DNA from 4 places in the Sporosarcina sp. Y838 genome. Region 4 is predicted to be linked to each of the others. Evidence: riboswitches for the same ligand, from Rfam matches in the RefSeq annotation. Region 4 holds a riboswitch; each other region holds the start of a gene.
The links. A riboswitch is a leader RNA that binds a small molecule or an ion and turns the genes downstream of it on or off. The one in region 4 is predicted to bind thiamine pyrophosphate.

Region 1: another riboswitch for thiamine pyrophosphate. It lies ahead of AC1TO4_RS12300 (acetylornithine deacetylase); the one in region 4 lies ahead of thiD (bifunctional hydroxymethylpyrimidine kinase/phosphomethylpyrimidine kinase).
Region 2: another riboswitch for thiamine pyrophosphate. It lies ahead of tenA (thiaminase II); the one in region 4 lies ahead of thiD (bifunctional hydroxymethylpyrimidine kinase/phosphomethylpyrimidine kinase).
Region 3: another riboswitch for thiamine pyrophosphate. It lies ahead of thiT (energy-coupled thiamine transporter ThiT); the one in region 4 lies ahead of thiD (bifunctional hydroxymethylpyrimidine kinase/phosphomethylpyrimidine kinase).

Annotation. Positions count from the first base shown of each region.
Region 1 covers NZ_JBXCJD010000008.1:22,297-30,219, reverse strand. Annotated here, with positions in the region: gene AC1TO4_RS12310 (NAD(P)-dependent oxidoreductase) at 1-128, shown strand, start outside; gene AC1TO4_RS12305 (LLM class flavin-dependent oxidoreductase) at 152-1,216, shown strand; gene AC1TO4_RS12300 (acetylornithine deacetylase) at 1,334-2,611, opposite strand; TPP riboswitch at 2,819-2,921, opposite strand; gene AC1TO4_RS12295 (hypothetical protein) at 3,025-3,285, opposite strand; gene AC1TO4_RS12290 (NADP-dependent oxidoreductase) at 3,551-4,579, shown strand; gene AC1TO4_RS12285 (PH domain-containing protein) at 4,705-5,082, opposite strand; gene AC1TO4_RS12280 (ferritin) at 5,351-5,860, shown strand; gene AC1TO4_RS12275 (DUF485 domain-containing protein) at 6,359-6,691, shown strand; gene AC1TO4_RS12270 (solute symporter family protein) at 6,707-7,923, shown strand, end outside.
Region 2 covers NZ_JBXCJD010000005.1:207,910-215,832, reverse strand. Annotated here, with positions in the region: gene AC1TO4_RS09320 (metal ABC transporter substrate-binding protein) at 1-309, shown strand, start outside; gene AC1TO4_RS09315 (ABC transporter substrate-binding protein) at 358-1,332, opposite strand; gene AC1TO4_RS09310 (ABC transporter permease) at 1,329-2,069, opposite strand; gene AC1TO4_RS09305 (ABC transporter ATP-binding protein) at 2,066-2,815, opposite strand; gene tenA (thiaminase II) at 2,802-3,494, opposite strand; TPP riboswitch at 3,602-3,705, opposite strand; gene AC1TO4_RS09295 (exonuclease SbcCD subunit D) at 3,854-5,014, shown strand; gene AC1TO4_RS09290 (AAA family ATPase) at 5,011-7,923, shown strand, end outside.
Region 3 covers NZ_JBXCJD010000010.1:41,093-49,015, reverse strand. Annotated here, with positions in the region: gene AC1TO4_RS13335 (GNAT family N-acetyltransferase) at 1-505, opposite strand, end outside; gene AC1TO4_RS13330 (M3 family oligoendopeptidase) at 513-2,315, opposite strand; gene AC1TO4_RS13325 (tryptophan-rich sensory protein) at 2,477-3,208, shown strand; gene thiT (energy-coupled thiamine transporter ThiT) at 3,247-3,804, opposite strand; TPP riboswitch at 3,888-3,990, opposite strand; gene AC1TO4_RS13315 (magnetosome magnetite crystal formation protein family) at 4,098-4,439, shown strand; gene AC1TO4_RS13310 (hypothetical protein) at 4,504-4,620, shown strand; gene map (type I methionyl aminopeptidase) at 4,727-5,473, shown strand; gene AC1TO4_RS13300 (DEAD/DEAH box helicase) at 5,536-6,678, opposite strand; gene AC1TO4_RS13295 (amidase family protein) at 6,756-7,923, opposite strand, start outside.
Region 4 covers NZ_JBXCJD010000004.1:142,953-150,875, forward strand. Annotated here, with positions in the region: gene AC1TO4_RS07290 (amino acid ABC transporter ATP-binding protein) at 1-85, opposite strand, end outside; partial or broken gene AC1TO4_RS07295 (nickel transporter) at 82-171, opposite strand; gene AC1TO4_RS07300 (RNA-guided endonuclease InsQ/TnpB family protein) at 227-1,675, opposite strand; gene AC1TO4_RS07305 (DUF3238 domain-containing protein) at 1,906-3,108, opposite strand; gene thiE (thiamine phosphate synthase) at 3,163-3,822, opposite strand; gene thiD (bifunctional hydroxymethylpyrimidine kinase/phosphomethylpyrimidine kinase) at 3,815-4,645, opposite strand; TPP riboswitch at 4,725-4,831, opposite strand; gene AC1TO4_RS07320 (histidine phosphatase family protein) at 5,418-5,993, opposite strand; gene AC1TO4_RS07325 (NADPH-dependent FMN reductase) at 6,522-7,082, shown strand; gene cdaS (sporulation-specific diadenylate cyclase CdaS) at 7,164-7,790, opposite strand.

The DNA of each region.
Region 1 (7,923 bases), on a different contig from region 4:
ATTTAATGGTAAATTCAAAAGGTGATAGCTACGTAAGTTATGCAGATTACGCAGTCGCAGTTCTTGATGAAATCGAGAATCCTCAACATATAAATGAACGTTTTACTCTTGTTTCTGAAGCAAAATAACTAAGTTTTGGGAGATGAGTACTATGCCAAATGAAACCAAGAAATCTGGAATTGAGATTGGAATATATACATTCGGGGATCTTGGTCCAGATCCTCAAACTGGAAATACAATTAGTATTCAACAGCGCCTTCATGAAGTAATGGCTATTGGAAAGCTGACTGAAGAAGTCGGACTTGATATTTTTGGTGTCGGTGAGCATCATCGCTTGGATTATGCAGTATCGGCTCCGCCAGTTGTTCTTGCAGCAGTGGCACAAAACACAAAGCGTATTAAATTGACGAGTGCAACGACTATTTTGAGTACGGTCGACCCCGTTCGTCTATTCGAGGATTTTGCAACACTGGATTTGATTTCGAATGGCCGTGCTGAGATTATTACAGGTCGTGGTGCATTCGTAGAATCCTTTCCGTTATTCGGCCATGACTTAAACAATTATGACGAGCTCTTCGATGAAAACATTCGACTTCTCCAACAATTGAATGCCAATGAAATCGTCAGTTGGAATGGGTCATTCCGTTCGCCTCTAACTAATTCTATGATTGCCCCCCGGCCTGTTCAAGATAAACTGCCGATTTGGGTTGGTGTCGGTGGCACACCTGAAAGTGCAATACGAGCAGGCAAACTTGGAACTGGTTTAGCATTAGCCATACTTGGCGGCGACCCAATTCGTTTTAAGCCACTTGTTGATTTGTATCGTCAAGCAGGCAAAGATGCAGGGCATCTTGAAGAGGATTTAAAAATAGCTGTAACTGGACACACGTATATAGCAAAGACTTCACAACAAGCAAAAGACGATTTCTATCCCTACTATGCAAATTACTGGGGGTACGTGAACAAACAACGTGGAATGAGTACGAGAATTTCTCGTTCTGATTTCGACCATATGGCCAGTCCCGAAACCGGACTATTTGTTGGCAGCCCTCAGCAAATAGTCGAGAAGATTCTTCACCAACACGAATTATTTGGACACCAACGCTTCATTGCACAAATGGATATCGGAGGCTTGCCGTTTTCTTCAGTCGCAGCAAGTATTGAAATGTTAGCAACAGAAGTAGCTCCAATCGTTCGACGGGAGACCACTAGGTAAGGTTATCCTTTGATCATCTACCTCTTGAAACAAACCAACTATTTGATGACGTATTAGAAATGACTTCACTAATTAAGCAACATATAATAGCATAATAGTATTAGATGAATGGGGAGATTACTTGCTCTCCATTCTTTTTAAATTGCACCACTTATTTATAAATATCATAAGCGTTTTTGTAAAAGCCATTAGTTCTCCAATGTTTATTTTTTCATCAACTGTATGGGCCTCTTCCAACTTCCCAGGACCATAAATAACTGTGGGAATCCCTGCTTCGCCTAGCCATCCTGCATCTGTTACTGTTCTTGACATGCCGATGATTACGGGACTTTTTTCGGTGTGTTCATGACAGTATGCTAGAAGTTGAACGGCCGCATGCCCCTCATTCATTTCAAGTGCAGGGAATATTTCCCCGCGTTCTTCAATCATCGATTTTCCACCCCAGCGATAGTGAATGGGATTTTCTCTTAACCACGGATCAGCTTTTGCTACATGGTTCAAATGTTCTTCGATTTCATTTATCACAGATTGATAGGTTTCATTCGGATAAAAGTGAACGGTGATCCAAAGCCGGCATTCATCCGCTACAAAAGCCGCGTGTCTTCCGCCTTCTATAACTGCAGGATTGATGGTGTTGCTACCAGGTGCAAAACCTGGATATTGTTTTGTCACGGCCCAGTGACGCTCTAAATCTTGTAGCCCGGCAATTACTTTCATCATCTTCTCAATCGCACTGGCCCCATTAATGTTTCCGCCCGCATGAAGCATACTCATCCTCATTGCATCATGGTAAACTTCCTCACTTTTAATCGTTATCCAGCCGGTTATTACACCGCCCTGGCCATGAATTTGGCGATTGCTACTATCGACGACGAGTGCAAAGTCTGCTGTATAGCCTTTTTCCATACACGAAAGTGTTCCAGCTTCTCCTGCTTCCTCCCCAATGACAGTCTGAATCTGCAAATCACCTTTCAGTTCCACACCTAGTTCGTTTAATAATTTTACGGCTAGTAAAGTCGCTGCCACTGCACCTTTCATATCGGAAGTTCCTCGTCCATATGCATTTCCATCTTTAGTTGTCAGTTTAAAGACAGGCACAGTCCATTCTGTTTCATCCCTAACTTCCGCAACATCAATATGACCATTAATGAGTAAGCTGTTAAACAGAGCTCCATCTGTCCCTTTTTTTATGCCTACCACGTTTGGATCACCAGGGAACACATCCCAACTGGCTGTATCGAATTTTTCTAGTTTTAAAAACTCTTGAATATACTGCTGCACCCCGGCTGTATTTCTTGCGGGAGGGCTGATTGTCGGAAAACTAACTAGATCTGCAAGTAATTGCAATAACTCCTCTTGACGTTCATCAACCAAGTTGCTAATACTATTTTCCATTTCAATCATCCATTCTTTATTTAATGTTTAGTAAAGTAAATCCATACTTGATAGATTGCAATATTGAATTCGGTGCATTAACAGAGCGAATGCGCCGAAGCGTGTATGATGGGAAATCCCTAGTTCATTGAATTTGCGATGGAACAGAAAACAGCCGCCTTCCATAATCGGAAAGCGGCTGTTTTCTACGTAGTTACATTCATTTGATGTAGAGTCCAGTTGCTTCCCTACGCTAGCATAAACTAGATCAGGTTCGAAGGGTTTACATGCATCATGTGTCTCAGCCAAATTGGCTCCCCTAGCAGACTTCTATTCAATTCGTGTTTTCTTTATGATTAAGCCAAGAACGAGGTTCATAATGCATCCTTTCGTTCTTCCTCTTCAGGAAGATATTGCGTTAATCCAATATTACGCTATCCGTTCTTTATTTTCGTTGTGTATCCTAACTGTTCATTAGATAAAAACGATGCTTTGGAAGCAATCTCCACAAGTTGCATAACTTCATTTTTCGCCCAATGGCTATTTGGAATATCCGTAAATTTTGCGGCAGTCGTGACTTCTACTTGTTTAACAGCTTGAACTTCCGCCTCGTTAGTTGCTAATACAACAGTAGCTGACGTTGGTAAAGCCACTATTAAGGTCAAAGCCAAAAAAAGTATGTGCTTTTTCTTCATGTTTATTTAAAGTCCTCCACTAGTTCATATTAATAACATAATAGTTATAGTTAACTATAATTACAACACTTTTGGATACTATTTTGGGATTCCTCCACAGGTGTCTGCTGAGATTATGACACCGGTGCCAACACCATAGCAATTCGGAAAAATAGCAAATCAATGAAGATGAGACACCAGTCTATAATCATTGACCTTGGTTACTCCTGAGTGTTAGGGTTTGCTATTGCCAACTCATTCGGCAAACTACAAAGGAGGAATTGCAATGACACAATTGATACAACAGGAAATTCATCTAGCAAATCGGCCCAATGGAATGCCTACCAAAGAAGACTTTACCTTTGTAAAAAGTTCAGTTCCCTCACCAAAAGTGAATGAAATTTTAGTACGGACACTTTATTTGTCTGTAGATCCATACATGCGTGGAAGAATGCGAGATGCCAAGTCATATATAGCTCCATTTGAATTGAATAAGGTCATTTCTGGGGGTGTCGTGGGTGAGGTGATTGAATCCAAGTCGGACGCCTTCAAACAAGGTGATGTAATTACTGGAAATCTCAGCTGGGCTGAATATACCGTAGCCACTGAAAATGAAATTCGCAAAATAGACCCTAAGTTGGCACCTATTTCAACACATTTAGGTATTCTCGGTTTGACAGGTTTAACTGCATATTTTGGATTGCTTGATATCGGAAAACCTCAAGAAGGTGAAACAGTCGTCGTTTCTGGTGCTGCCGGGGCCGTTGGTTCAGCAGTTGGACAAATCGCGAAAATCAAAGGGGCAAAAGTAGTAGGTATTGCTGGTTCAGATGAAAAGATTGACTACTTATTGAATGTACTCGGCTTTGATGCAGCTGTGAATTATAAGAAAGAAAGTTTTTGGACAGACCTTAAAAATGCCGTTCCTGACGGAGTAGATGTCTATTTCGATAATGTCGGCGGGGACGTTTCAGACGCTGTTTTTACTATGCTAAATCGAAATGCCCGTATTCCTTTATGCGGATCAATCTCTTCCTACAACGCAGAAGGAAAAGATGCTGGACCACGTATTCAATCGGCTATGATTAAGACGAGCGCTATGATGCAAGGCTTCACCCTAGGCGATTTTGCTACTGATTTTGAAAGAGGATTTACTGACTTAGCTAAATGGCTACTGCAAGGTAAACTGAAATATGAAGAAACAATTGTAGAAGGATTTGAAAATACACCAGAGGCATTCCTTGGTTTATTTAAAGGAACGAATCTAGGTAAGCAACTTGTAAAAGTGGCTGATCCTAAATACGCGAAACTTTAATAGTTCATCTGAAATTGCCTGACCTGCAACACTTATATGCTATAAAAAAACTCCTCAAGCAACTACATGAGGAGTTTTTTTATCAAGCACAAAATCAGGAACTAGTCACCTTAAATTGACCTAGTTCATTTCAAAACATATTCTGCTAGCACGCTTTGTACTTTATAAACATTCAAGGATTTATTAAATTTCTTTTGAATTGGTGCAGAACTTCCCGATAGCCAGATTTTCAGTTCCGCTTCGAGATCAAACGTTCCTGCAGTTTCAATTGAGAAATGTACAACACTTTTATATGGAATAGAATGATATTCACTTTTCTTTCCTGTGACGCCCTGTTTGTCCACAAGAATTAGACGCTTATCCGTAAATATCAACAGATCTCTAATTAATTTATATGCATGCTCAACTTTTTCAGTTGGTGTAAGTAAATCCTTCATTTCCTTCTCTACTTTGCTAACATCAATTTCAGATGCATTCCCCATTATTCCATCAAAAATACTCATTTTTATTCCTCCTGTTTATCCTTAATCAGTTTAAGTCCGCATTTAATTTGTTCGTACACCTTCCCTCCTCCATTCCCGGGGGGTGCCGTGCACTCGCTTTTATTCTCAATTATACATTGCCCAAAGATTCAACAATAAGTTAGTCTTTCCTCCACCAAAATTCCTCATACAACAAAATTCCGTTTTTTCAATCAAAATACGTGATTGAAAGGATAGATTAGGCTATGCTATAGGAAGGTATTTCCTAACATTAAAAGGAGTGATGGATATGATCAGTCAACGACTAGCAGAAGCACTCAATCAGCAAATGAACAATGAATTCGACGCTGCACAATCTTATATGGCAATGGCTGCTTATTGTGAACACACTAATTATAGTGGCTTTGCCAATTATTATCTTCAACAAGCCGAAGAAGAACGTTTTCACGGTATGAAGATTTACAACTATATGAATGACCGCGGGTTACATGCAAAATTCTCCGCAACGTCTGAGCCAAAAATTGAATTTGAATCAGTATTAGATACTTTCGAATCAGGTTTACAACAAGAAAAAGGAGTTACAAAGAACTTTTATGAATTAACGGACCTAGCTTGGGAAGAAAAAGAACATGCTACGATTTCATTTTTGAGATGGTTCTTGGACGAGCAAGTTGAAGAGGAAGCAGCCTTCGATACACATATCGAGTACCTGAAACGCATCGGAGAAGATAAAAACGCATTGTATATTTATGAAAAAGAACTTGGGCAACGTAAATTCACTGCAGAAACTGGAGAATAAGTTAGTCCTTTTTTAAAAATACCCATCATCTTCCTTGACGAAGATAATGGGTATTTTTTTTAGATTTTCTTGATAAGCCTACGTTTCTTAACCCTCACCGTTCTCCTATCAATATGTTGAAAGGTTACATAGTAGTCCTTTGACTCTCTGTATTTTACCTTCGCTAAGATTTTCTAGGCTAGCAACCAAATAGAAAGCAAATTCCAGGTCGATCGGATTCATTATTCCAACAATTATATCGACAAATTTCTCTTCATTCGGTAAGTTTTCATTTTTTTAATCGCATAGATGCATCAGAAAATTCATTATTTAGAAAAAATAACTTGTACGTTGACAGAATATTTGGTAATGTGGACTTAGCTTCCTGTTAAATTATTCACATTTTACTAGTTTAACAACAATTTTTACATAATTTGAAAACGCTCTCATGTAAAAGGAGGTTACATTTCCAATGGCCAACAAGTTTTAAATACTTTTTTAAAAAAAGGGGATGAAATCGTGAGTAAAAGTTCAAAAGATAACCCAGCGAGTGTGAAGTTGGATTATGAAAAAATCATCAATACACCTGAATTCAAAAATTTAGTAAAACGAAAAAGAATATTTTCTACACCGTATATTATTTTCTTTTTTATTGCCTATTTTACACTGCCTCTTCTTACAGGATATACAAACATTCTTGAGAATCGTGCCATTGGTTGGATGACTTGGACATGGGTGTACTCACTAAGCATGTTCATCATGGTATGGGTATTTACATCAATCTACATGAATAAAGCGAAAAGTTTCGACTTGGACGTTGAAGATATTATAAAGAAAAATGTTGTGAAATAAAGGGGGTACTTACAAGTGGATGATATTATATCAATCGCAATATTCGTTGCAGTAATTGGGCTTACACTGGGGATTACATACTGGGCGGCCAAACAAACTACAACTGCAAGTGATTTTTACACGGCTGGGGGATCATTAACCGGTTGGCAAAACGGAATGGCGATTGCTGGAGACTACCTGTCTGCTGCATCATTCCTAGGAATTGCAGGAGCAATCTCTTTAAATGGATTTGATGGTTTTTACTATAGTATTGGTTGGTTGACAGCTTATCTAGTAGTTTTGTTTCTAATTGCAGAGCCACTGCGTAATCTAGGGAAGTTTACTATGGCAGATATGATTGGTGCACGTTTTGGGGCAAGAAAAGTTCGTGGCGCCGCAGCATTAAATACAATTACGATTGTTTTATTTTATATGCTGGCTCAGCTTGTAGGTGCTGGTGCCCTGATAAAATTACTTCTAGGAATCGACTATTGGATTGCAGTTCTAATCGTTGGTGTAATGATGACAATCTATGTCCTATTCGGCGGTATGACTGCAACAAGTTGGGTTCAAATTATTAAAGCCATTTTACTTATGATAGGTACCATTGTTATTTCGTTCCTTGTCCTATTAAAATTCAACTTCAACTTTATCGGTATGTTTGACGCCATGAGAACAGCTACGCCACATGGTGAAGCCTTCTTACATTCCGGGATAATCTATAAAGACCCGATTGGTCTAATATCCGTCCTAATAGCACTGGTTTTAGGTACGGCTGGTTTGCCCCATATCTTAATGCGCTTCTTTACAGTAAAAGACGCGAAAACAGCTCGTTCTTCTGTAATTTATGCGGTTTGGATAATAGGTATATTCTATGTTCTAACAATTTTCCTCGGTTTCGGTGCAGCTAAGTTTGTTGGCGTAGATGCAATCATTGCCGAAAATGCTGCCGGAAACATGGCCGCACCAATGTTAGCGGGTGTGTTGGGGGGATCAGCACTTGAGTCATTCGTTGCAGCGGTTGCCTTCGCGACGATTCTAGCAGTTGTTGCCGGTCTTGTATTGTCAGGCGCTTCAGCGATTGCACATGATATTTACGGAGAAATTATTAAAAAAGGTAAAGTTACAGAGAAACAACAAGTTAGAGCCGCAAGATACGCAGCAATTGCTGTTTCTGTTTTCTCTATTCTTTTAGCGCTTGGTGCGGAAAAATTGAATGTCGCGTTCCTTGTTTCACTCGCATTCTGTATTGC
Region 2 (7,923 bases), on a different contig from region 4:
AAGTATTTCTCAGATGCGTATGATTTTAGTGCGGCTTACATTTGGGAAATCAATTCACATCATGAAGGAACTCCTGAACAGCTGACAAATATCATTTCTACAATTAAAAGCGAAAATGCTCGGGGCTTATTTTTAGAAACGAGTGTCGATCCCCGAAGCATGGAAATGGTATCTCGCGAAACTAATGTGCCAATTAAAGGGAAAATATTTACAGATTCCTTAGGGAAACCAGGTGAAGATGGGGATACGTATATAAAAATGTTGAAATGGAACACGGACATGATTTTTAATGGTTTGAATGACCAATAGACTACAAAGCGGCCTGAACTTTCAAATGGAAAGTTCAGGCCGCTTTTGTCATTTTAGATTAATAAAAATACCATCTAGATTTACATCTTTCTTTAATAATCCATATTCCTTCATCCATTCGGCAGTTACTTTCCATGTTTCTTCATCTTGTTCCCCAAATGTATGAGGAGCTTTCATTTTGGGCAGTAGAATTGACAGAGATTCTTTTTCAACCTCTTCTACGAGTGGGAAATTGGCTGTATCCTGATTTTTCAATAGAATCGATAGTGCTGCTTCAGGATCTTTTTCAATATCATCAAACGCTCTTGCGGAAGCTCGCCAAAATGCTTCAATGTTCTTCTGATCTTTCTCCCATGTATCATCACTCGTTACGACAACAAGCTCATAAAACGAGGGTACGCCGTAATCTGTAGGATCCATCACCCCAGTTGGGTAACCTTCAAATTCGAGCAGGGGTACTTCATGATTGATGTATGCACCAATTACAGCTTCTGCACTTTTCGAAACGAGTGATGAATTCAATTCAAATCCTACATCTACCATTTTCGTTTTATTATAATCGGCTCCGTCCGCTTCCATCACTGTTTGGAGAATGGCTTCGTTCAGTGGAATCCCTGTATAACCAATTGTCTTCCCCTCTAAATCTTTAGGTGTTTTAATCCCGGTTTCTTTTAAAAATGCGACATGATTAAGCGGAGATCGGACTAGGGCTCCGACCGATTTAACATCTATGTTCTGCTCGGATTTTGCAATAATGACATCCGGTTGATAGGTGATTCCCATAGTTACTTTACTAGCGGCTGCAAGATTAATGGGATCTGTTGGATTTGCAGGAAATTGAATATCAACTTCAATTCCTTCTTCTTTAAAATAGCCTTTTTCCTGTGCGACATACAAGAAACTGTGAACTGCATTTGGATACCAGTCGAGCATGATGCTTACTTTATTGTCTTTTTCTGCATTACAAGCGCTCAGCAGTAAAATAAGTGCGATGCATGATAGGGATAATATGATTTTCCTCAATTTTTAGTCCTCCATTTTAACAGTCGATTTTCAATGAATGTGATTCCCATGAAAAATGTAATTCCAACGAGGGTCAGTACAAGAATAGGTGCAAATACAGCTGCACCATCGAACTGCGTCATCATTCGGCGACTAAAGTATCCAAGACCAGCCTGCGCCCCGAGCCATTCCCCGATTGCTGCGCCAATCACACTCAGTGTAACGGCAATCTTCAATCCTGAAAAGAAGTGGGGTAGGGCAGTGGGAACAGAATATTTCAAGAAAATATCCTGTTTTTTTGCGCCCATTGTTAAAAAAAGCTCGCGCATTTCTTTACTTCCAGAAGATAGCCCGTCGTATGTATTTACAGTAATCGGGAAAAAGGTGATGAGTACTGTAACTGCGACTTTACTCCAAATTGTGTATCCGAACCAGAGTACAAAAATAGGTGCAAGTGCAATAATAGGAATCATTTGTGAAGCTATTAAAATCGGATAGAGCGCTTTTCGAACTCTGGGACTGGAAGACATCCAAACGGCGATTGCAACTCCTGAAATAATTGAAATGGCTAGTCCGATGATAATTGTTAGCAAAGTCATCGGTAAGTGCTTTAACAACAGTATTTCTTTTAGCTCCCAAAAACGGATTAAAATTTGAATAGGAGAAGGCAAGATGAATGGTTTATCGTAAAGTCTTGCACCTAGCTCCCAGATGCTACCGAATAATGCAATGATCAGAAGGGGGGTAATGTTTTTCATTGCATTACCTCCCTACGTAGCGTATTTAGCAATTGTTCCTTTAGCTCAAGCAAATCCGTTCGATGTAAATCACTTCTTGTTCTAGGCCTTTCAAGTGGAACTCTGATTTCTTCGAATGAAGTCACCGGCTCATTTCTTAACAGGAAAATACGGTCTGATAAAAATAGCGCTTCTTCAACGTCATGTGTAATGAATAACACAGTAGATTGATGTATCTTCCATTGATCAATTAGCCACTCTTGCATTGATAACTTAGTTATCGCATCTAATGCAGAAAAGGGTTCATCCAGCAGGAGAAGGGCATTTCCGGAAAGGACAGCGCGCAAAAAAGCGACTCGCTGTTTCATCCCGCCAGAAAGTTCTGTCGGATATTTTTTTTCTGTACCGCCAAGACCGAACTCCTTTAATAACGGTAATACCTGATTGCTTGCAGACTGCTGTTTCATCCCTTTTAGTTCAAGTGGGAGACATGCATTTTCTAAAATCGTGCGCCAAGGCAGAAGCAAATCCTGCTGCGGCATATAACCGACGCTACCAAGGCGGCGGTTGTTTTGAACCCCATCGAGTGAAATGGTGCCAGAAGTAGGTTCATCTAATCCTGTTACAAGTCGGAAGATGGTACTTTTACCGGAACCACTAACCCCGATTATTGAAATGAATTCACCGGGTAGTACATTAAATGATAGATTTTCCAGTATGTTGTTGCTTGAATGATAAGCGAATGATACATTGTCAAACGATAACATTGGAGTTTTCAACCTCGGGCCACATCTGTTTCGTATTGGCCATATCCCAAAACATATATTCATAGCGAGTTGTATTAAGGAAGATTTCTTCGAGCTTTAATAGTTCATGTTCAGGTTTTCCTTCTGCAGATTTATTCATCAAATCGATACACCAGATTGCGAGGTCGCCGAAATCTTCGGACGAATACATGCGTATCCAATCACCGTATAACGGATGTTCAGCTGCACCTGGAATCGCATTTAGCTCTTTACCTATTTCCCAGTAACTCCACGCGCATGGAAGAAGTGCAGCCATAACTTCGGCGACAGTACCGTTTTGGCTGACATGTAACATGTAGTGCGTATAGGCAAGCACGATAGGAGAGGGCTTTGCATTTTCTAGTTCATGTTCAGAAATACCGAACCGGAGCGCATAACTACGATGTAGTGCCATTTCTGTATTCAGTGTGCCATCAAGTAGCGTAGCGAACTTGCCCATTGTTTCCAAGTCGTCGGCTTTTACAGCACCAATTGCAAAAACTTTTGCATAATCAATCAAATATAAATAATCTTGTACCATGTAGAATCTAAATTTATCGGGGTCTAGGGTACCATTGCCAATCCCTTGAACGAACGGATGGCTGTGATTCTGTCTCCAAATTGGTGTTATTTTTTCCAGTAAGCGGTCAGTAAACTTCATCTCTCCAACACTCCCTAAAATTGATAGCCAACCAAAAAAACCACTCCTTGAAAAAGAAGTGGGTTGTAGACTGTCAATTGTATCTGCAAAAACAGACTGGCAGAAATATTGTGTCAGCACCTCTTCCTTACGCTGGTATTAACCAGTTCAAGTTATAAGGGTCAAGACACATGCCTCTCTCAGCTCTGTTAGAGCACCCCTAGCGGTGGATCTTATGAAATTGGATTCATCTCTAATATAAGCATAGAAAAATTGGGAGGTCAACCTTAATTTTGGAATTGAAAAAAGGAATGCATGTTTCATTTTTCTCGGTTTGTCCTGTAAAGTAGTAGAAAAGATCATTGAAAGGGGAAATGACAGTGAAGTTTTTCCATACTGCAGACTGGCATTTAGGTAAGCTTGTTCAAGGCATTTACATGACAGACGGACAACGGTATGTTCTTGACCAATTTATAGAGGCAATCATAGAGGAGAAGCCCGATGCGGTCGTCATCGCAGGGGATTTGTATGACCGGGCAGTACCGCCAACAGAAGCCATTGCGTTGCTCGATGAAGTGCTCGAACGAATCACCATAGAACTAGGGACGCCGGTCCTCGCTATTAGCGGTAACCATGATAGTCCTGGGCGTCTCCATTTTGGCAGCGGATTGATGCGAGCAAACGGTTATCATATAGCCGGTCAACTGACGAAAGTTATTGAGCCGGTCGTTTTGACGGATGAATTCGGCGAAGTCCATTTTCACCTGGTTCCATTTGCAGATCCTTCCGTCGTGAAACATATACATGGAGATGAAACGATTGCGAATCATAATGACGCGATGAAAAAAGTGATAGAAGGGATTCGCTCCCAGATGTCAAATAGTGCGCGACACGTTTTTGTTGGACATGCGTTTGTAACACCTCATGGAGAAAGCGAAGACAACACAAGTGATTCGGAACGGCCACTCGCGATTGGCGGTGCGGAATACGTATCGGCACATCTTTTTGAACCGTTCCATTACACGGCACTTGGTCATTTGCATCAGGCGCATTATGTATTGAATGAGTCAGTCCGTTTTGCAGGTTCGCCGATGAAATATTCGATTTCAGAAGAACATCATAAAAAAGGTTTTTTCATTGTCGATATGGACGCTGATGGACACACCATTATTGAAAAACGTGAGTTGAAACCGGAACATGATATGCGGACGGTCGAAGGTACGATGGAAGATATCTTATTGCATCCTATAAGTGAGGATTATGTTTTCGTGAAATTGCTGGATGAAACGCCGGTTTTATTTCCAATGGAAAAAGTTCGTTCGGTCTATCCGAATGCGATGCATGTTGAGCGTAAAATGGTCAAGCTGACTGCGAATAGAGTGGACGAACAACAGAGGACGGAACATGGTAAACACGATGATTTAACATTATTTAAAGCATTTTACGAAGAAATGAAAGGCGAGGCGGCAGATGCGGAAACGGAAGAATTGTTTGCGCAAGTTCTCCATGAAGTTATGCAGAAGGAGGGGACGGGACTTTGAGACCTATTCAATTGACGATGACAGCGTTCGGTCCGTATAAAGGGACGGAAACAGTCGATTTTAGGGAATTGAAAGACAATCGGCTATTCGTCATTTCAGGTGCGACCGGGGCTGGGAAAACGACGATATTCGATGGAATTTGTTTTGCATTGTACGGCCAGGCGAGTGGAGAAGACCGGACGGATATCCGGGCGATGCGAAGCGACTTTGCTGACGATACAGTCCAGACAGCCGTCGAGCTGACATTTGAGATACATAACAAGAAGTACCGTATCATGCGTCAAATCCCTTATCTGAAAAAAGGAAACAAGTCCGAAACGGCTGCGCGCAGCGAGTTTTATGAACTTACGGTAAACGGGGAAGTACCGCTGGTCGATAGGCAAATCGTTTCTGAAATCAACAAAAAGGCGGAAGAACTGATTGGTTTCACACAGGCGCAATTCAGTCAGATTGTTATGTTGCCTCAAGGAGAGTTCCGGAAATTTCTGACATCTGATACAGAAAACAAAGAAACAATTATGCGTAAAATATTCAAGACGGATCAGTACCGTGAAATTGTGGAGCAGTTGAAAGGGCAGAAAGACGGTGCACAGGCGACGCTTACCAAAGAAATGCAATTAAGCGAAGGGCATATTGGTCAAATAACATCCTTACTGCCGGAACGGGAATCCTCAGTTTTTACTGTCTTGGCAAATGAATATTATAACGTGAACCAAGTCGTACTAGGATTGGAAGAGGAACTCACATTTTATCAAGAAAATACAGTTATCGTTAAAAAAAGCTATGATGACGCATATTTGAAGCATACAAAAATGCAAGAAATGTATCACGCTGCGAAAAGCATGAATGAACGCTTCGTTGAACTGCAGCAAAAAGAGTCGAATTTAAATGGGTTAATAGAACAATTGCCAATTATGGAGCGTAAAGAGCACCAGATAGTCAATGCGGAACGGGCTGTTTCCATTGGTGAAATCGAGATGCAGTTTCTCTCATTGAAAGCGGAAGCTGTAACCAAATCAAATGAATTTAAGATAGCCAAGCAAGCAGTGCAGGTTGCAGCAGAAAAGATGGAAGATGCTAAACACCAATTTCATGTTGAAGAAGGAAGAAAAGTGCAACGTGAAAAACTGGCTGAAAACTTGACTCGATTAAATGACTATCTTCCGGCAGTTGCAAGTTTAGCGGCTAAAGAAGAGGCTTTAGATGTACTGAAAAAAGAAAACATTCGTTTAGAAAAAGAGCTCGCTGCATTGGTTGGGAAAACAGAAGAAGAAAATGTTAAGCTTGACAGTTTGAAACTAGAAATCGATAACTTTGAAAAAAGGCTTGTTATGTATGATGAACGTATTGATCAACTAAATGAAGTGAATGAAAAATGTAAAGTGCTGGATGAATTCATCGCCATGCAAAATCGGGTGAATGTATTGGAAAAAGAAAAGAGCGTCCAAGAAACGAATTATAAGACGTGTAAATCGGAATATGATGCAGTGGAACAACTGTGGTTGGATAACCAGGCAGCGATGTTGGCAGAGTCACTTATAGACGGGGAATCGTGCCCGGTGTGTGGAAGCGAACATCATCCCGTCAAATCGCATAAAACAATTGAAGTGGTCGTATCAAGGGAACAGCTTGAGTCGGAAAAAGCTCGGTTAACAGAAGTCGAGGGGCAATTCCGAAATACGACAATCACCTATCAAAATGCAGTCGAACAGAGAAATGGCATAGAATTGGAAATGAAACGGCTTACAATAGAAGTAGATGAAAATAATCTGCATGAGTCCAGAGTAAATTTAGAAAGAGAAGTAGCTGTTCTTCGTAATGAAAGGAAACTACTGGTTGAACTAAAAGAGAAAGCAAAAAAGCAAGAAATAATTGCCACGCGATTCGTGACAACTAAATCTGAGATGGCACTTACATTGTTTCAACAGCAATCTTCTTACAATACTCAATTAGCCGTTTTGCAATCGACAGTACAGACAATCCCGGAAGACGTCCGCATCCATTCTCTTTTACAGCAGCGAATTCTCGAAACAGAAAAGAGTAAATCGGAGTTGGACCGTGCTTGGGAAACGGTGCAGAAAGTACGTGAAGAAGCAATACAACAACTGACAACGGCAAAATCCTCTGAAATTCATGCAGTAAAATCTTTAGAGGAAATAGAAGAGAAGAGAAACCATGCCGAAAATAGATTCAAAGAAGTATTACAGAAATCGGCGTTTCCGACTGAACAGGCTTATCGTGAGTCAAAAATGACTGAAGCAGACCGTAATTCATTGAAGGAACAAGTTGTGGAGTTTAAACAGCGGCTTCATACTTTGCGCGAAACTGTAGCTGAGTTACGATTGATGCTCGAAGGAAAAGAAATGACGGATCTAGCTACCCTGGAAATAAAAGTGACTGAATTAAAAAATGGTTATGAATCAGCCCTTACTGATTACAATGCATCATCGGAATATGAAAAGATTGCATTTGGTTTGAAAGCGAAACTTGTGGAATCGTCTGCAAAAGTGATTGAACTTGAGCGGATATACGGAAAAATTACTGACCTTTACGATGTTGTTAGAGGACAGAACGGATTGAAGCTATCATTCGAACGCTATATTCAAATTGAATACTTGGAACGAATCATTCAATCTGCGAATGAACGGTTGAAAGAAATGTCGAATGGCCAATTTGCCTTAATCAGAAGTGATAGGCAGGAAGTGAGAGGCAGGCAAAGTGGGCTAGGTCTTGACGTTTACGATGCTTATACAGGGCAAACGCGGGATGTGAAGACACTGTCAGGCGGTGAAAAGTTCAATGCATCTCTCTGCTTGGCATTAGGTATGGCGGATGTCATTCAAAGCTTCCAAGGATCGGTTTCAATCGATACGATGTTCATTGATGAAGGATTCGGTTCACTTGATGAA
Region 3 (7,923 bases), on a different contig from region 4:
CCCAGACACCATTGATGTAAAGAAGTTTACGCAGTAAACCTTCCTGATAGTATCCGGACCTCTCTAGCACTTTTATCGATCCGCTATTGCGCGGCGATACATATGCTTCGACCCGATGCAATGCAACTTTTTCGATAGCAAAAGCAGTGACTAGTCGAACAGCCTCTGTGCCTATCCCTCTGCCTGTTGAATATTCATCAATTGAATATCCAACAAAACCACTGGAGAAAGGAAGTCTTTTAATACCATAAAGCGAGATATGTCCAATCAGTTGACTCGTTGTCGAATTAAAGATGCCGAAGTTGTATTCTCTGCGGTCCCTCATCTGATAAATCGCCTCTCTGATTTTATCCCTTTGAACAGCAACAGTAAAATAACTACTTTCGTGCCGCGGTTCAAAAATGGACCAGTATTCTCTATTAGCGCTAAGTAACTCTGTAAATATAAAAGCATCATCTTCAGTCAATATCCGTAAGTAACAGGTTTGCCCTTCAAGCAAAATCAATTCATATTCACCCTTTTACCGAAGTAAGTTCCAAGAACTCCTCAACATCTTTAATACACAATGTTACACCTTTTTCCCAAAACGCTTGTTTTGAAATATCTTCTCCAAGATGTTTCATCGCAAGATCTTCAACACTCATAATTGCAGTATCCTGTAAAAGCGCTATATATTTTTGTTCAAATCCTTCTCCAACTTCCAGAGCTTTTGCATAAATGCTCAAGGAGAACAAATAACCAAACGTATACGGAAAATTGTAGAACTGTACTCCTGTAATATAGAAATGGAGTTTCGAGGCCCAGAAATGTGGGTGTACCGTATCAAGGGCATCTCCATAAGCTTCTTTCTGCGCTTCTGCCATTAACTCATTCAACCTTGCGGCAGGAACATTTCCATTTCTCCGTTCTTCATAGAACCTTGTTTCAAAGAGGAATCTAGAATGGATATTCATAAAGAATGCAACGCTTCGCTGAATTTTATCTTCTAACAAAGCGATCTTTTCATCTTTTGTTTCAGCCGCTTTAACTGCAGCATCCGCAACAATCATTTCCGCAAATGTTGAAGCCGTTTCGGCCACTCCCATTGCATACTGTCGATTCATCCAATGAACAGGACGCAACGCATAAGAATGGAATGCATGACCAAGTTCATGTGCAAGCGTCGCAACATTCGACATTGTTCCACTATAAGTCATAAAGATACGTGATTGCTCTGACATCGGCATACCTGTACAGAATCCACCCGGTCGTTTATTTGGTCGGTCTTCCGCCTCTATCCAACTCTCTTCAAACGCAATTCGTGAGAATGATTCAAGTTCTGGACCGAATTCACCAAAGTGTTTTAATATGAATTCTGCTCCTTCCTGATAGGTCATCTTCTTTGTAGATGTTGTAACCGGTGCATCCATGTCATACCAGTTCATCTTATCAGTACCTAGCATTCTCGCTTTGGCGTTCAAGTATTCCACGAAAGGCGCTTTATTTTCGCCAATTGCTCCCCACATTGCATCGAGCGTCTTTTCACTCATTCGATTGCGGAGCAAGGGTTCTTTCAATACGGAATCCCAGCCGCGTTTCTTGTATACTTCCAGTCTAAATCCTGCGATATGATTTAAGGCAGATGCAAAAAAGTCTTCTTTTCCTTGCCATGCTTCTTCCAATGCTTCAAATGAATGTTTTCGTATGGATGCATCTGCATGTGAACTTAGATTATTCGCCTGCCCTACAGAAAGTTCTTTTTCTTCTCCGTCAAGTTCAATTTTTATCTTAATATCACCGACCAACATATCGTACAATTGTCCCCACCCATGATAACCATCTACACTCAAAGAAGTGATAATACTTTCTTCTTCTTCGGACAATTTCAATTCCACTTCTTTGCGCCATTCATTCAGTACGAATGCAAATTCTTTTAATTCATCTGATACCATAAGCCCATTCCATGTATCTTCATCAGCTTTAGCAAGTGTTTGTTGAATGATAAGCCAGACTGTTGAGAAGCGTGCCCCTAGTGAAGCCGTTTCCCCTTGCAGTTGCAATGCTTTTTTATCAGTCGTGTCAGCCGCGAGAAAACAGCCAATGACAGCGCCTGCCTGCGACATATTAAGTGCTGCGTCAACCAGTGATTCAATAAGATTTGCAACGGCTTGTGAATCGGTTGCAGACTGGGGAACTGGAAATTTTGAAGCTGTTTCTTCTAACGAACTGATTTTCTCCTTTACACCATCTAAGTGTGTCCGCAATTCGTTTGATTCACTTCCACCTTTGAAGAAAACGTCAAGATCCCAGACTTCCGAATATTTTTTAAGCGCCATATTAATTCCCCCTTCACTTCATTCTAAATCTTCTAAAAACACCATCTAATTATAACATGAATCTTCGGTATGCGAAATTATGCAATTGTGACGGAAGGTTCATACTTTCCTTCGCAGGGTCCAGCTTTCCTCTGTATACTATTCAGTAGGGGGATTTAAATATGTTTAGAATACTACTCATGGTACTTTCACTCATTGCAGTTATTGTTGTCAACGCAACTGCAAATATATTACCTATCAATGGAAAAACAACTGGTGAAATCTCAAATAGTTTACCGGTATTATTTACACCAGCTGATTATGTCTTTTCAATATGGGCAGTTATATATATGCTAATGGCTTTCTGGTTATATGGCTTCATACGGAATAAGGCAAACGTTGAACACGCATTGTTCAACCGTAGAGCAGTTTTTTTTGTAATCAGCTGTCTTTTTAATGTCGCTTGGATTCTACTTTGGCATTTCGGTTATTTTGAATGGACGATTGTTATCATATTAGGACTTCTGTTAGCGCTATTGTCCATTTATTTTACCTACTCCAAAAAAGATAATTCCTTTTTCGGTAGGGTTCCAATTGCAGTCTATCTTGGATGGACTTTTGTCGCAGCAATTACAAATATCAGTTATGTCCTCACTTTGCATGAGTGGAGTGGATTGGGATTAAGTACCCCATTATGGACCGTCATTTACTTGACCATTGCTACTGCAATTGCTCTTCATTACCTATACCATTATGCAGATATTTCTCTAGCTCTCGTCTTTGTTTGGGTATTTATCGGTATCGCTGTAAAAAATGGTATAAATGAGTTATTTGTTACTACCGCAGCTCTGTTTCTTGCAGCCACCATTATCGGCTTCATGGTCATCAATAGAAAATCGCTTGCAACCAAATAAGAAACCGCCATTCTTCCATAAGGAAGGACGGCGGTTTCTTATTTAGGCTCAAGTAGCCTGGGTGCTGTAGTAAATAATATGGATGCAACGATTGCCGTCAATATAATTGCAGGGATCATATAGGAAGCGTTATAAACAAGAGAATATAACCAGACAGGCTGTCCTTCAGGCGCATAGGAAGCAAAGAACACAATGCCACCGATGAAGTGAATCAGGTATCGGAGAAGCCCCCCTATGATTGTCCCAATGACGATTGCGGCAACCACTGAACCTTTCTTACCTTTCGTTTTACTACTTAACAGCCAAGCTAGTGTTACGCCTGCCAGACCCACAACGGCATAAGCCACGAAATAATCGAGCGCCGCTTGAACAGGGTTTAATACATAGCCCCCTGTTACCAACTGCAGCAGTCCACTTACAAAACCTGTAAGCATACCCCCTGCAATTCCCCAACGGAATGCCATAACAACTACCGGTAGCATTGACAACGTAACCGATCCGCCTTGAGGCATTGAAAATCCGATTTTATCTAGAACAAAAGAAATTGCTCCTAAAATAGCAACCTCAAGTAATAATTGAAGTCTTTTCCTATCCATCTCAAATTCTCCTCCTACCTAGTTGTAGCGTAGGATGTGGGCATAAAAAAAAGACATCCCGGATAGAATGGGACATCAAATATGTCAGTTTCCATCCACATTCCTACGCAAGAATAATCTTACAGGTTCTAAGGGTCAGAACTTCATGTCCAATCTCAGCCAAAACAGGCACCCCTTGTGGTTAAAGTTATTCAAATGTCTATTTCATTGTATAGGAGGGTAATCCTATAAGCAAGATGATTAACAAACATAGTGATTTTCCTATATAGTAAAAGTTGAACGGAGGAATCTACATGACAAACAGTAAACTATTAGCTGCTCTATGCTATTTTAGTGTCTTCTTCTCCCCTTTGCTTCTTCCCATCATTGTTTATTTTGTTACAGATGATCGAGAAGTGAAATCCCATGCAAAACGTTCTTTAGTTTCACACCTTGTTCCTGTCATCCTCCTTATTGCTACAATTGTCATATTTTCTTTTTCAATGTTTTCCTTTACGGAAAGTATCAATGGAATGCCGAGCACAAACTTCGGATTTTGGCAACTTACGCCATTCTTATTCATGCTTATCTATGGACTACTGCTTATGGCCATTCTAGTATGGAATGTTTTTCAAGGTGTTAAGGTATTGAGATGAATGTTTACTAAACCTCTATTTCGGGAAAATGATAAATATATGCTTTCACTAGGAGTGATTATTTATGAAAATTGGAAAACTTTTAAAAACCGCTATGAAATGGGCGCCCATTATCTACCCGGTTGTGAAAAAAGCCATGTCAAATAAAAAAACATCAGGTACATTAAAACCAAGAAGATAATAAGATGGTCTACAAACATTTTTATGGTTTGTAGACTTTTTTGTTCTGTTTATTATGATATAGTATGATATAGAAAAGAATGCACGGTAGAAAGGACTTGGAAATAATGATTGCAAAAACGGTAGAGGAAATTGAAGCTTTAAAAAAAATCGGCAAAATTGTAGCCGAAATCAGAGACGTGATGAAAGAAGCGACAATCCCCGGTAAAACAACAAAAGAAATTGATGACATAGGCGGACGTCTCTTCAAAGAGAAAGGCGCAATTTCAGGACCGATTGCAGAATATGACTTCCCTGGAAATACATGCATTAGCGTCAACAGTGAAGTTGCGCATGGCATGCCAGGTTCCCGCATTATAGAAGATGGAGATCTCGTTAACATCGATGTCTCCGGTTCATATAATGGATACTTCGCTGATACTGGTATTTCTTTTGTCGTCGGTACGCCTGATGAAAAGAAACAGCAATTATGTGATGTAGCTAAAAGTGCATTTGAGCGTGCAATGACGAAGGTCAAAGCCGGTTCCAGTTTAAACCAAATTGGAAAAGCGGTTGAACGCGAAGCAAAAGAACATGGCTTGAAAGTCATCAAGAACTTGACTGGTCATGGCATTGGTAAAGCATTGCACGAAGAACCATCCCATGTGCTCAACTATTACGACGCTTGGGATAAGACACTTCTGAAAGAAGGCATGGTTCTAGCGGTCGAGCCCTTTATCTCTGAAAAAGCAGAGCATATCATCGAGTCTGGGGACGGATGGACCTTCATCACACCTGACAAGTCGCTCGTTGCACAAATCGAGCATACGATTATCGTTACAAAAGGTGAACCAATTATACTGACACAACTCTAATAACAAAAAAGGGCTGTTCCCCGTCAATCCAATGTAGCTGGGTTGACGGGGACAGCCTTTTTTCATTTCTTTTTGGGAAGTCCAATTGTTTTCGAATTGCCTTCTGCAAGATGGCCTTTATACCATACTTTTTGAACCGTTTTAATACCTTTTGTCAGTTTTCGGTAATCGCGTTCTTCAGCATATGATAATAGCGTCAATACTTCTCCATCACCACCTGCACGTCCTGTTCTACCCGAGCGGTGCAAGTACTGTTCAACTGTATGTGGCACGTCTACATGGATAACGTGCGTTAAGCCATCGATATCCAGTCCTCGTGCAGCCAAATCAGTTGCTATTAAAATCTGTAATTCACCTTTACGGAAACTTTCCAATGTTTGCTGTCTTTCAAATTTCGTCATTTCTGAATGAAGGACTGCTATTGGTGCTTCGTTATACTTGAGCTTCATTTCTTTCATGCGAAGCTGATCCACATTGTTAATAAATGCAAGAGCACGAATTCCCTTCAAATAAGAAATCCCACGCAATACATCTGTTTTGTCCCGTGCATCTGTCTTCACAAATGAATGAACGACGGTACCTGACTTCGGCATTTCTTCCGGGCCAACTTGGATACGAATTGGATTATTCATAAACTTGCTAGCAACAATTTCAATTTCATCTGTTATTGTTGCAGATACGGCAACAACTTGTCTTTCCGGATTTGCCGCCTCAATCATACTTTTCACGATAACGCGATGATCACGCGCTAGCAGCTGATCGCCTTCATCGAGTACGATGTGACGGATATCGTGCATTTTTAATTTTTTCACTTTAATGAGTTCAGCCAAACGACCGGGTGTTCCAACAACGATTGTCGGTTTTTTCTTCAACTGTTCAATCTGACGCTGCATATTAGCCCCGCCAATTAATTGTGTCACAGTAATACCCGTCCCTGTCACCCATTCTCTGATGACGTTGACGATTTGCATCGACAGCTCCTGAGAAGGTGTAATAATCAATGCCTGTGTCTGTTTTTTATCGCCATCGACCAATTGTAGAAGCGGTAGTACAAATGCAAGTGTCTTACCCGAACCAGTCGGTGATTCTGCCACGATATCTTTGCCTGCAATCATTTCTGGAATCATTTTTTCCTGGATGGGCATTTCATATTCAAATTTCCATTTTTCTTTAATCATATCGTCAAAATTCTCTAAGAAGGACATCATTATCCCTACTTTCACTCTAATCTCTTCAGTTTATCATAAGAGGCCCTTGGAGACTCTATTTCTGACAAAACTGTTTAAGGTTTTCGTCTTGCGTTGACTAACTGTTCGAATGCATAAGCAAAACCTATAAGCTCCGGCTCAGTAAATGCTTTACCTGAAAACGTTATACCGAATGGCTCGCCTACTTCTGTATAAGCCGCTGGGACCGTAATGGACGGAAAGCCCGCTGCCGCTCCGAAACTGCATCCATGATCTTGTGGAAAAACCAGCGCTTGAATATCGTGCTCTTCAAACACTTTTCCAAGTGCAATATCACCCGCTAGATGACGATTCCGAAGAAGCGCCTCGATATAAGCACGTTCCGTTAGTGTCCCGCTTGTCCTCTCAACCTTCTCCAACATTACTTGACCGAATTTCAATGTCTCATCTGCGTGTTCATTGTTGAAACGGATGATGTCTGCCAATGTGCGAATCGAGTTTGTCGCTGGTGTTCCTCCCAGATAAGCGTTCAAAGATGCCTTAAACTCGTAAAGAAGTACGTTGTAGCCAAGGTCATTTTCCATTGTACCCAAGTCGATAGCATCGATAATCACAGCGCCTGCTTCTTCAAGTTTTTTGAGTGCCATGTCAAATAAAGACAAACGTTCTGTCGACGCTTCCCGTTCAAAAATTGAACGGGCAACGCCAAGACGGACACCTTCTAGCGCCCTGGTATCGAGGATAGACATCCAATCGACTTCGTCTAAACTGGACGCGCCAGCAGTTGCAGAGTCTTCCTGGTCTGAACCGATTAGCAGACTAAATGTAATAGCCACGTCTCTTACAGTCCTCGCCATTGGTCCTAGTGTATCTTGCGTATTAGATAGTGGTATCACCCCAGTTCGGCTAATCGCACCAACAGTTGGTTTGAGACCGACAAGCGAGTTCTGGGCTGACGGATTGAGGATTGACCCTGTTGTCTCCGTGCCGATTGCCACGGCCCCCATATTCGCCGCAATAGCTGCACCTGCACCCGAACTCGATCCCCCGACATCGAATAAACCATAGGGATTATTCACTTGTCCCCCACGCGAGCTCCAACCATTCGTCATCCGGTCAGACATAAAATTCGCCCATTCTGTCATATTCGTCTTTCCTAGAATAACCGCTCCCGCCGCACGTAATTTCTTCACTAAAAATGCATCATCAGCGGCATAGAAATCTTTGAATGCAAGAGATCCACAACTTGTATGCATTCTATCC
Region 4 (7,923 bases):
GTTCCTTTATCTCAACATTGATATCTTTCAGTACTTCAAGGTCACCGAATGATTTCTTTAAGTTTGTTACTTGGATAATAGTCATCTAAGTACAAACCTCCTTTCGAAGAAGCTGGCAAGCAGCGACAACAGATAGATGATGATGAAGTATATGATACCAACTGTCAGCCAGATTTCAAAGTGCATGAACCTCCCACGACTGAAGTCACGGGTTTCAGGGTTGGTGCTATCGCACATTGACCACTTGAGGCTGGGAACACACAGCCGCTATACCGTTGGCGAATGCTTTCGGCACTACTTTTCTTAAGATGTTCGCTGCACCATTCACATCTGCATTTATTAATGTTTCACTTTTCGTACGGTAAATACCGCGTTTTAATCGTTTTCCACTGAAAATGTGATATGTATTATTCCCTGATTTGTAGGTCGGAATAATGTCTTCATCTACAAAACTTGCCTGTGATGTGTAGCTTTCTTCAGTTACAATTACTGAAATACCCTCGGCATTCGCTTTGTAAATAATTAATTCTATTAGCAATGAGTGTGGCACTTGGACAAAGTTTTGATTATTTCTTTTCCCTATTTCTATTTTTTGTTTCCAACCCACATTCTTGCCAATAACAATTGCATCAATGTTTCTTTCCACGGCTATTTTCACGATTTTGAAACTAACTTTATGGAAAAAGTCTTTGATTTGTCTGTGTCTTGCGGAATCTAATTTCACTAATTTTTTGGAATGGAAGTTTCCTTCTTTTGGTTTTTGTCCGTTACGAAGAGCAGCGTAGTAATAAGCACGCATTTTGTTGTACCACTGATTGATGGATTTTACTTTACCGCCTTTAAAAAGGACTGGGACGTGCTCTGAATTAAACACTAGCGCTGCAATGTTATCAAGACCTAAGTCGATACTCATGCATCGTTCCATTTTGGCGGATAATTGTTTTTTCGTCTCGATTAAAAACACTAATTCAACAGTAAAACAATGGTGCTTGGGTATGATTCTCACTTGTTGAAACTTACCGTTGAAATTTGCTAACTTACCGATATTTATTTTTCTTTTGGTTTTTGGAAAGCTCAGGAATTTACCGTCTTTAATTTTGCAAATCTGATTCGAAAGAGTTGATTCTTTCCTGCTTCCTTTAGGTAGGTAACCAGGAATAGAAGGTCTTCCTGTATATTTTCCTGGATTCTTTTTGAAGTCTTTCAAACTTACGAAAAAACTAGCCCAATTTTGTACAACATTTCTAAGAACTTGTTGATTTATCTGACCTGGCAATGAATAATAGTCTTTTTGTTTAATTGTTTTAAATAGACAATCAAGAAAATTGTAACCTAAGAAGGATTTTTCTTTTGAAGGTAACTCAAATAGATTTACCTTTATCTCTTTTTGTTCGTCTCTTGGTTTCATTTGTTCTTTTTCTACTTTTTTTAGATAAGCTTTTTGTTGATTGGCATTCATTTTATTGATGTTATCAAGAATTATTTTTATTACTTCTTGTTGTAAAGGTTGCAATACACCTTCATTCTTTAAAGTTGTATAAACTTGCCTGATAAAGAAGTTTGTCGTGTTATATAGGTTATTACTATTTACACAAAGTTCATCGAAATAAGAATACATTTTATGGCCATTTTTAATATTGATTTGATAAGTTCGATATTCTTTATTCGGCTCCATAGTTCGTCACCTGCCCTTCTTAAGAATATTCTACCAAATAGAACACGCATTCGTCTAGTGATGTCACTTTAGAACAAAAAAGAAAGCCAATTCATCCCACGACTGAAGTCACGGGTGTTCTTGGCTTAATCATAAACGTAGCACTTGCTTGTACCTTCCCTTTCTGTACAAAATTAAAAATAAACACTGAACTCTTCCTGTCTTCACAAGTGAAAAGAGTTCAGTGTTTACTATTCAAAATTAGATATTCGCCAGTATTGCCATGCTGTTACACCCGACATCCAAGCAAGACCTTTACTCTCAGCCTGATGAATCGGTTCCCACGTTTCTCCTTCACCGCGAATCATATAGATTTCATGATTGGGTGCCTGATCGTGATAGCCACACAAGTCATACATACCATCCCGCCGCATAACGGCACGTACTTCATAATCGATATCAGGAGCTGTCGTTAAAGGATTGCCTACAGCATGGGTAAGATGGAATCCGGACTCGCCTTTCTTGTGGTCTGTACGCTCCAATGAAATCCCTTCGCTTGACGCTGTTTCCTGTTCTCGAAAGCGCTTCAAAACAGAATAAGCAACCGAAGGACCCACATCCCTCGTGAACGTTAGCGGAGAGTCCTTGAGATTGTACTCGAGGTCGATGTCCACACGGGTACGATAGCTTTCCCCATTTGGGTCAAACCCTCTGTCATCCCCCTTGAAATACCTATTCCGTGATAACAGGTTTGGATTCATCACCCATTCGTCTTCCAGAAAAGTCGTATATCTAAAATGCCACTTATCCGCGTTTGGTAACTGCACTCGATCTTGGACGGGGAGTAGCAGCTTGTTCGCCTCGCCTATTACTTTTACTACCGAAAACCTTTCAACCGCCGCTTCTTCCTTCGACGACTTCGGATTCACTAACCCGAAAGTAGAGGAAACAACGGACTGAAAGACATTAAACCGTTCTTCCGATTTCACGAGTGGTCGCTTGGACTCGATGGAATATACATAAACTTCATCCAACGAAAAGTCCCGTTCGATGTAGCGATTTCCATTTACCGTCGCCATGTATGTTCCATTTCGGTAAACGTCATATTCGTCTACATCTTTAATTCTTTCCCAAGACAGCGCAATTTGTGTTTTTGCAACGATGGTTGTCATAATAAGGAATTGGAGTGGATTTTCTAGTTCCTTCTCTTCAGCAAAAGCAGGCGTTTGCAATACAATAACGTCGACAACATTTCCATCTTCGACACGTTCAATGGAATAATTATATAGTTTGCCATGTTTGAAATCACCGTCGCTGAATTCAGGCACGGTTCCTTCATATAAATGGCATCCGTCTTTATAGACATTATAGGTCCCACCTACATCATTCCATGTGAAATAAATCAAATCTGGCTTATGCAACACGGATTGTATCTCAAATGCTTTCTTTTTCATAAACACGCCTCCGTCCTATTCAGAAGTGTGGTGTATTTTACGCCTAGTTAAACATCACATTTCGATGCCAGTTAATGAAAGAAGCACTGCCCCTTTCATTCGACTTGCCGCTTCCGCAGGATTTTCTTCTCCCGAAATTGCAGAAATCACCGCTACACCGGACGCTCCTGCCTTAATAACTGCACCCGCCTTACGTTCTGTAATACCGCCAATACCAACGATAGGTAACCCGGGCAAAAGAGCTGCTACTTCACTTACCATTTCAACCCCAATGGTAGGTTGCGCATCACTTTTCGACGTCGTTTCATAAACAGGACCAAGGCCAATGTAATTTGCCCCCGCATCAGATGCGGCTAGCGCCTCCTCCACATTATGGGTAGAAACACCGATGAGCATGCCTTCGCCGACCCTCTTGCGCACCGCAATAATATCTCCGTCTTCCTGTCCAAGATGGACACCATCCGCCTCTATCTCAATTGCCAGATCCAAATCATCATTGACGATGAACGGCACATTATATTGTCCGCACAATTGCTTACACGAGATAGCAAAAGACTTCAGTTTTTCACCCCGTAAAGCACCATGCCCCTTTTCACGTAACTGAAAACATGTGATACCACCTTTTAGCGCCTCTTCCAATACGAACAGTGGGTCGAGTCCTGCCAAATTCATAGTTCCCATGATGAAATAGAGATTTACAGTCCGCTTATCCATTCACTACAACCCCTTCAAGTACCTTTTTTTCACGTCGCCCATACGCCCAGTGATTCGTAGGGCCGTGACCTCCACCAATTCCTAGTCCATCTTCAATAGCCGCGTGGATGAAACATTTTGCAGAAACCACCGCCTTCGCAGCGGGTTCCCCATTTGCGAGAAAAGCTGTCAGTGCGGCAGAATAGGTGCACCCCGTTCCGTGCGTATCTTTCGTATCTACCCAAGGCGAGCGAACTGAAAATCGTTCTCCATCCGCTCCCATAAACAAATCTTCAGCGAATAACGCTTCTTGACGGTGCCCCCCTTTAATGAGGACTGCACGAGCACCCAAAGCCAATATACGTTTCGCCGCTTCATCCATATCCGCATCAGACTTTATCTCCATTCCCGCAATTACTTCCGCTTCCGGGATATTTGGCGTTACAATGGCCGCAAGCGGTACCAGAACGGTTTTTAACGCAATAACCGCTTCATCTTTTAATAATGAAGCACCGCCTTTTGCAATCATCACTGGGTCGATAACCAGCGGAATTCTATTCAAACGAAGAGCATCTGCCACTGTATGAATTATTTCTGAAGAAAATAACATTCCCGTCTTAATGGCTGTGACTTCGAAGTCTTCCATTACCGCCTTTATTTGCGCTTCAATGATGTTCAATTCAATTGGTTGAATCGCCGAAACGCCAAAAGTGTTTTGCGCGGTAACTGCTGTCAGTGCTGACGTACCGAAAACACCCAATTCCTGAAACGTCTTCAAGTCCGCTTGAATACCCGCACCGCCACCACTATCCGATCCCGCAATTGTCAATGCCACTTGTACCATTCAATTCGCCATCCTTTTATATATATTAAAAAGCCGCTTTCCGATGACGTTAGGAAGCGGCTGGCCATTTAAATGGTGCTAAAAGGCGTACCCACTTTCCTACGCCGGTATAATCCGGATCAGGTTCCAAGGGTCCGCGCATCCATGCACGTCTCAGCCTTAAAAAAGGCTCCCCCAGTGGTTGTTGAACTATTTAGCTTTGTATTTAGTGTACCATACCTGACCTAAGAAGACTGATAAGTATATTATTTCGGAGCGTGTTTACTTCTTTAATAGACCAGGAGGCGTATAATTAAAAATACAATATCGAAAGAAGGCGCATTTGTATGCATAAAGCAGACAGCAGACCGAATAATCCCGACCGATCCATGTGGTTCAGTTTTTTGGGGGCACTCGTTATTATCGCACTAGTCATTGTTACTAGTCTTACAGTGGGTTAACATAACAAACTACCAAACAGGCCAAGACTCCATCGGCCTGTTTTTTTCATTGCTGGACAGGACATAATGCACCGCTTCTCAGGCTTGTCGTGTGCTTGTCGCGTCTTGCAGGCGACCTCCGCTTTTGTTTCATCCAGTCTCCGGTCGCCAGACGCTCGAGGTCACATGTCAAGCCCACTGTGCGGCATAGTGCGCCGCTTCGCAGTCTTGTCATGTGCTTGTCGCGTCTTGCAGGCGACCTCCGCTTTTGTTACTCCAGTCTCCGGTCGCCAGACGCTCGAGGTCACATGTCAAGCCCGCTGTGCGGCATAGTGCGCCGCTTCGCAGTCTTGTCATGTGCTCGTCGCGTCTTGCAGGCGACCTCCGCTTTTGTTACTCCAAAGTCGTTCCAAGGTTGTGGCTTCGTCATTAATGTGAACGACGTAGACATCTGGATTGGTTAGTGCTTGCCACTTTTCAAAACCAAAGTGTTCATCATGGCATCTTAACAACAATGCCATCAAATTCCCGTGCGTTACGAGCACCGTTTTTGAATCCTCACCTAGTTCATCAATTACATCGCATATCCGCGACATGGCCTCTCTTGAAGATTCCCCATTATCATATTTTAGATGAAGGTCCAAAAAGGTATCCTCGAGTTTTATCAACCAATCCCTAAACGCAGTCGAACTCAACACCCTCTCCTTCAGTCTGCTATCCACCTCTACGTACAAACCTTTCTTTTCCATTAGAGGCTTGGCTGTTTCACGCGCACGCTTAAATGGGCTCGTAATAATCCGATCCACTTCAATTTCATCGAAGAAATCCGCAAGCTGCCCCGCCTGTAATATGCCTTCTGCAGTCAAATCCGCCTCCGGTTCCTGCCCTTCGGCCGAGCAATGGCGCACAACATATATCGTTTTCCCCATTACTGATTCCTCCTTACATACTAATCTATTTTCCCTCGTAGTCTGAAAAGGAAACATTCTAGGTATCACACAATCACAAAACGACTCATTTATCTAGCAAAGCAGAAATGTAGACAAATAAGATTAAAGGGCTTAAGTTTAACTTACCTTGAATTCAAGATAGCACCTCTTATATAACTTTATTGGAACCACTTTCCAATTAATTATTTTGGATTCTAGCTTTAGGTGACTATACAATTCATTTACATCATAGAAGGACTTTCAATTTAAATTAAGTTGGAGATACTATATTTAAATTGAAATTTTCACTTCTCAGAGAATTACATAAGTCCCGTCATGGCGAAGTACGCACCAAATTAAGAACGGAATGGTAGCACAGTAAATTCAGATTGGTTGATCTTCTGAATGTAACCTAGTTGAAGATATTCGTGTTTCATTCACATTTTCCAACAAAGAATAGTAATGGCGGTGTAAGTAATGGGTTTTTTTAATAAACTATTTGGCAAGAATAATGAGGAGGAAATAACAATGACAAACGCAAAACTAAAAATCGGTATTGTACAAGGTAGTGTACGTGTAGGTCGTAATGGCGATGCTGTTGCAAAATGGATGAACGAATTTGCACAAAAACGCAATGATGCAGAATATGAAATTGTGGATCTTGCAAATTATAACCTTCCACTTTTGGGCTCAGCAAACGCACAACCTGATGCTGAAACTCAAATTAAAGCATGGTCAGAAAAAATGGCTTCTTTCGACGGCTATATTTTCGTAACTCCTGAATACAATCACGCAATCGGTGGAGCACTTAAAAATGCACTTGACTACTTGAACCCAGAATTGAACAACAAAGCAGCTGGGTTTGTTGGATATGGTAGCTTAGGTGGTACGCGTGCACACGAAAACCTTCGTCTAATCTTAGGTGAGCTACAAGTTGCTGACGTACGTACGGCAGTTACATTCTCACTAATGTCAGATTTCGAAGACATGAGCGTGTTCAAACCTGCTGACTACCATGCTGGTAACGCAAACACAATGATTGACCAAGTTCTTGCTTGGAGCGGCGCTTTAAAAACTTTACGATCTTAATAGTCAAAAGGTGTGAAAGGATGACTACTCATCCTTTCACACCTTTTTTTATTTTAACTCACTAAATTCATTTCCCCGAAATTATACGAATAGTGCGCTTGAAGTAATAATAGGGTGAATTTCTCCATTTATAGCAAAAGAAACTTTCCCTGTCTCTTCGGAAACTACCAGCACTAAAGCATCGCTTACTTCGGATAAACCAATCGCAGCCCGATGACGTGTACCTAGCTTTTTTTCACCGACAACTATGTTTGATAAAGGCAAAACATTTGCAGCAGAAAAAATTTGATTGTTACGAACCAATACAGCACCATCATGAAGGGGATTACCTGGATAAAAGAGAGATTCCAATAGGGAGTGCGTCAATTTCGCCCCGATGGGCGTACCAGAGCGGATAAAAGAATCCAATTGATTCTCGCGCACAATCACAATCAATGCACCATGCCTTTGGTTTGAAAGGCGTTGAATGCTAGTTGATATCGCTAAGTACTTGTCAGTATATGGTGACAAATAACAATTTAGATAAAAAGATGCAGCAACAGCTTCCGCTTTTTCAAACTCCCCTTTAATATCAGCAAGTTTTCCTAATAGACAATAGTCATCACTTTTCAATGTTTTTATTCCATGATTAACTTGAACCAAAACATTCTCTAGCCCCTTTATTAATTGTTCTTTCAGTGGGGTAAAGTCACAATTCATTTGGTCTATGTTAATACACCTCATTTCATTTGTTAGCGTTTTTGTCAAACTCCATCTACTCCATTTGTTTTTTGTTTAGTAGCATAGTTTACCCTAATTCCAGCATTACATCCTCGCAGGATATGCTTTTACTGTATTTCTT